One region of the Vibrio sp. T3Y01 genome, then DNA from elsewhere that is predicted to be linked to it. Evidence: predicted binding sites of a transcription regulator. Region 1 holds the regulator's gene; the other holds the start of a gene.

Region 1 (2,211 bases):
TTTTGAGATTGAACGTCGCCTGATTGAGCGTTGTGATGTACCAGTATTCCACGATGACCAACACGGTACTGCGATCGTAACAGCAGCAGGTATGCTGAACGCGATCGAGCTTCAAGGTAAGAAGCTAGAAGAGTGTAAGATCGTTTGTTTAGGTGCTGGTGCAGCAGCGGTTGCGTGTATGGAGCTACTGATTAAGTGTGGCGCTCAGCGTGAGAAGATCTACATGCTTGACCGTAAAGGTGTGATCCACACTCGTCGTGATGATCTGAACGAATACAAAGAGCTATTCGCAAACAACACAGATAAGCGTACGCTTGAAGATGTTATCGAAGGTGCTGACCTATTCTTGGGCGTATCGGGTCCTAACCTGCTTCCAGCTGAAGCACTAACATTAATGGCTGATAAGCCAGTTGTGTTTGCATGTTCAAACCCAGATCCAGAGATCAAGCCAGAGCTTGCTCACGAAGTTCGTTCTGACCTTATTATGGGTACAGGCCGCAGTGATTACCCTAACCAAGTAAACAACGTACTTTGTTTCCCATTCATTTTCCGTGGTGCACTTGATGTGCGTGCAAGCGAAATCAATGACGAAATGAAGCTAGCAGCGGTTAAAGCGATTCGTGAACTAGCGAAAGAAGAAGTGCCAGCGGAAGTATTAAAAGCAGCGGGTGAGACGTCACTTGAGTTCGGCAAGGGTTACATCATTCCTAAGCCAATGGACCCACGTCTACTTCCTCGCGTAGCGAAAGCAGTAGCAGAAGCGGCCGTTGAATCTGGCGTTGCGCGTATCGAGATGCCTGCTAACTATATGGCATAGCAGCATATGGCGTAGTCGCTTGTTATAGCGGTTGCTCCATAGAGCACAAATAATAAAAAACCGACTCATCTGGAGTCGGTTTTTTTTATGTCTCTTATTCACAGAATACTGATAAGACGAATCAGTAATGTGAACATTCAGCTAAAGCGAATCAATATTGAAGGCAGTGACTGAGTTATTGTTATTCTTCGTCAAACGCTTCGAACTCGATGCCCATCTCTGTCATCAGTTTTTTCACTTCAGCAGGAATATCATCTGGGCGGTCTTTACGAAGGTCTTCATCTGTTGGCAGTGGTTGGCCTGTGTACGCATGTAGAAAAGCTTCACACAGTAGCTCACTGTTTGTTGCATGGCGCAGGTTGTTGATCTGGCGGCGAGTACGCTCGTCAGTAAGCACTTTTAGCACTTTTAAAGGGATAGAAACTGTAATCTTCTTTACTTGTTCGCTTTTCTTTCCATGCTCAGCATATGGGCTTATGTATTCACCATTCCAGTCGGCCATTGCGTACCTTCATCACTTTAGTTGTTAGATTAAATTAATAGTGGTGATTTTAGCGGGATTTACCGCCATAAGCAAAGACATATAGACGTCTAGAAGTGTTGACGTCTCACGTTTATGAAAGTAAAGTGAATAACATATATCTAACACAGCCGCAAAATGCCGACAAGCAGCTGTGACTCTCAGACGCAAAACTTGTAAGGAAGCACCTATGAGCAGCCGGAAGCCAGCAACAATCGCAGTACGTACTGGTATCGAGTCAGACACGCAACACCATGCCGTTGTCCCACCTATTTATCTTTCGACTAACTATGGTTTTCCCGCTTTTGGTGAAGTGCCAAAGTACGATTACACCCGTTCAGGTAACCCAAACCGCGGTTTATTAGAAACGGCACTGTTTGAGCTTGAATCGGGCAAAGGTGCAGTGGTTACTAACTGCGGTACTTCTGCACTTAACTTATGGGTTTCCGCTTTCTTAGGCAGTGATGATCTGATTGTCGCACCACACGACTGCTATGGTGGTACTTACCGTCTGTTTAACACTCGCTCACTAAAAGGTGACTTCAAAGTTCTGTTTGTTGATCAATCGGATCAAGCGGCACTGGATGCGGCGATCGCGCTTAAGCCAAAGTTGATCTTAATTGAAACACCATCGAATCCTTTAGTTCGTGTAGTTGATATTGCAGAAACTTGCCGTAAAGCGAAAGAGGTTGGTGCTCTGGTTGCTGTCGACAATACATTTTTGACACCAGTGTTCCAAAAGCCTTTAGAGCTGGGTGCGGATTTTGTTATCCACTCAACTACTAAATATATCAACGGACATTCAGATGTGATTGGTGGTGTGGTGATCACTAAAACAGAAGAGCACGCTGAAGAGCTAGCATGGTGGGGTAAC
Region 2 (2,211 bases), on a different contig from region 1:
TCTGGCTCAGAGGCACATAGATTAAGGAATTTAACCATACACGCTTCAGCGTCTAGCATTCCTTCATCCATGTTGATATCGATGATCTGTGCACCATTTTCGACTTGCTCACGAGCAACACTCAATGCCTCATCGTAAAGCTCTTCTTTGATCAAACGTTTGAAGCGTGCAGAACCGGTCACGTTCGTTCGCTCACCCACGTTTACAAACAGAGACTCTTTAGCAATGGTCAGAGGTTCTAAACCGGATAAACGACACGACACAGGTAGGTCCGGCAATTGGCGAGGAGTTACATCTTCAACCGCTTCTGCCATTTGGCGAATATGTTCTGGCGTAGTACCACAACAGCCACCAATCAGGTTCAAGAAACCACTTTCAGCCCACTCTTTAACGTGTTCAGCCATGTCTTCCGGTGAAAGGTCATACTCGCCAAATGCGTTAGGTAAGCCAGCGTTAGGGTGAGCAGAAACATAACTCTCTGAGATACGAGACATCTCGCCAACATACTCACGCAGCTCATCAGGGCCTAATGCACAGTTCAAACCAAACGAGATAGGCTTAACATGACGAAGGGCGTTATAGAAAGCTTCGGTCGTCTGCCCTGAAAGCGTACGACCTGATGCATCAGTAATAGTGCCGGAGATCATGACCGGTAAAGTGATGCCTACTTCTTCGAAAACAGATTCAACTGCAAAAGCACACGCTTTAGCATTGAGTGTATCGAAGATGGTTTCGATAAGAATAAGGTCTGAGCCACCTTTGATCAGCGCGCGAGTCGATTCAGAGTAGGCCTCGACTAACTCATCAAAACTCACATTACGATAACCCGGATCATTAACATCTGGAGAGATAGAACAAGTGCGGTTTGTTGGGCCTAAGACGCCGGCAACGAAACGAGGTTTTTCAGGAGTCTTTGCAGTCCATTCGTCAGCGGCTTCTCGTGCTAACTTGGCTGCTGCAAAGTTAATTTCTTCACTAAGGCTTTCCATATCGTAGTCGGCCATAGCAATGGTTGTAGCGTTAAAAGTATTGGTTTCAAGGATGTCTGCCCCAGCTTCCAAATATTGCGAATGAATATCTTTGATAAGCTTAGGTTGTGTAAGTACCAAAAGGTCATTGTTACCCTTTAAGTCACTATGCCAATCCGCAAAGCGTTCACCACGATAGTCTTGCTCTTCCAATTTATAGTCCTGAATCATGGTACCCATGCCACCATCAATCAGTAAAATTCGTTGCTTCAACAGAGCATCAATCTTTTGCCTTACATTACTTCCCACGGTACAACCTCATTCCTTTAATTATGCTTCCATCCTATCACACATTAAAAAGGAGTCTAGACGTCTAAAAGAGGAAATTGATTACCGAGTCCTGACAAAAAGTGTTTGCTATTTGAGCATGAGACAACGAAAATTCATATTCATACTTTGTTACATGTTGGTACCCCAATGTCGGTCTATTACACCTTATGCTTCTTGTCTGCTGCAGCCATGCTCATTGCCTTTGTTAATAGCAAAATTGGTAAAATGCAAACAACCATCGCCATCACAGCAGGCTCAATGATGCTGTCTCTTTTAATTATCATTGCGGGCCAAAACAACTGGTTTCAATTAGCCGACATTGCTTCTGAAACGGTTGCCAGTATTAATTTTGAAGACTTCCTACTTAAAGGGATATTAGGCTTCCTACTATTTGCTGGCGGCTTAGGGATCAAACTCCCAAACCTTAAAGACCAAAAATGGGAAATCACAGTACTCGCACTCGGTGCGACTCTATTCTCGACCTTCTTTATTGGTTTTGTTCTTTATGGATTCTGTCAGTTCATCGGCATCCAATTCGATCTCATTTACTGCTTACTGTTCGGTTCTCTTATCTCACCAACCGATCCAATCGCTGTTTTAGCCATTGTAAAGAAACTCGATGCCCCAAAACGAATCTCGACTCAGATTGAAGGTGAGTCGCTATTTAACGATGGTTTTGGCTTGGTAATCTTCGTCACTCTATTCACCATTGCATTTGGTACAGAAGCACCGACAGTTGGCAGTGTGACTATGCTATTTGTCCAAGAGGCTATTGGCGGTATCGTTTATGGTTTTGCATTAGGTCTTATATTCCACTACCTAATCAGTAATACTGATGACCACTCAATGGAATTGCTACTAACTATTGGTGTCCCTACTGCGGGTTATGCTTTTGCTGAAGTCCTCCACGTAT

Evidence for each region. Region 1 encodes MetJ, which represses methionine synthesis genes. Its sites were predicted from a motif close to TTAGACNTNTANANGTCTAA; they were not measured.
Region 2: a site for MetJ is predicted at 1,326-1,345, ahead of metH (methionine synthase). Genes of this name have one in related genera too.

Annotation. Positions count from the first base shown of each region.
Region 1 is NZ_VTXJ01000021.1:15,828-18,038, reverse strand. It holds gene F0232_RS19205 (malic enzyme-like NAD(P)-binding protein) at 1-817, shown strand, start outside; gene metJ (met regulon transcriptional regulator MetJ) at 999-1,319, opposite strand; gene F0232_RS19195 (O-succinylhomoserine (thiol)-lyase) at 1,528-2,211, shown strand, end outside.
Region 2 is NZ_VTXJ01000007.1:1,364-3,574, reverse strand. It holds gene metH (methionine synthase) at 1-1,277, opposite strand, end outside; gene F0232_RS09175 (sodium:proton antiporter) at 1,446-2,211, shown strand, end outside.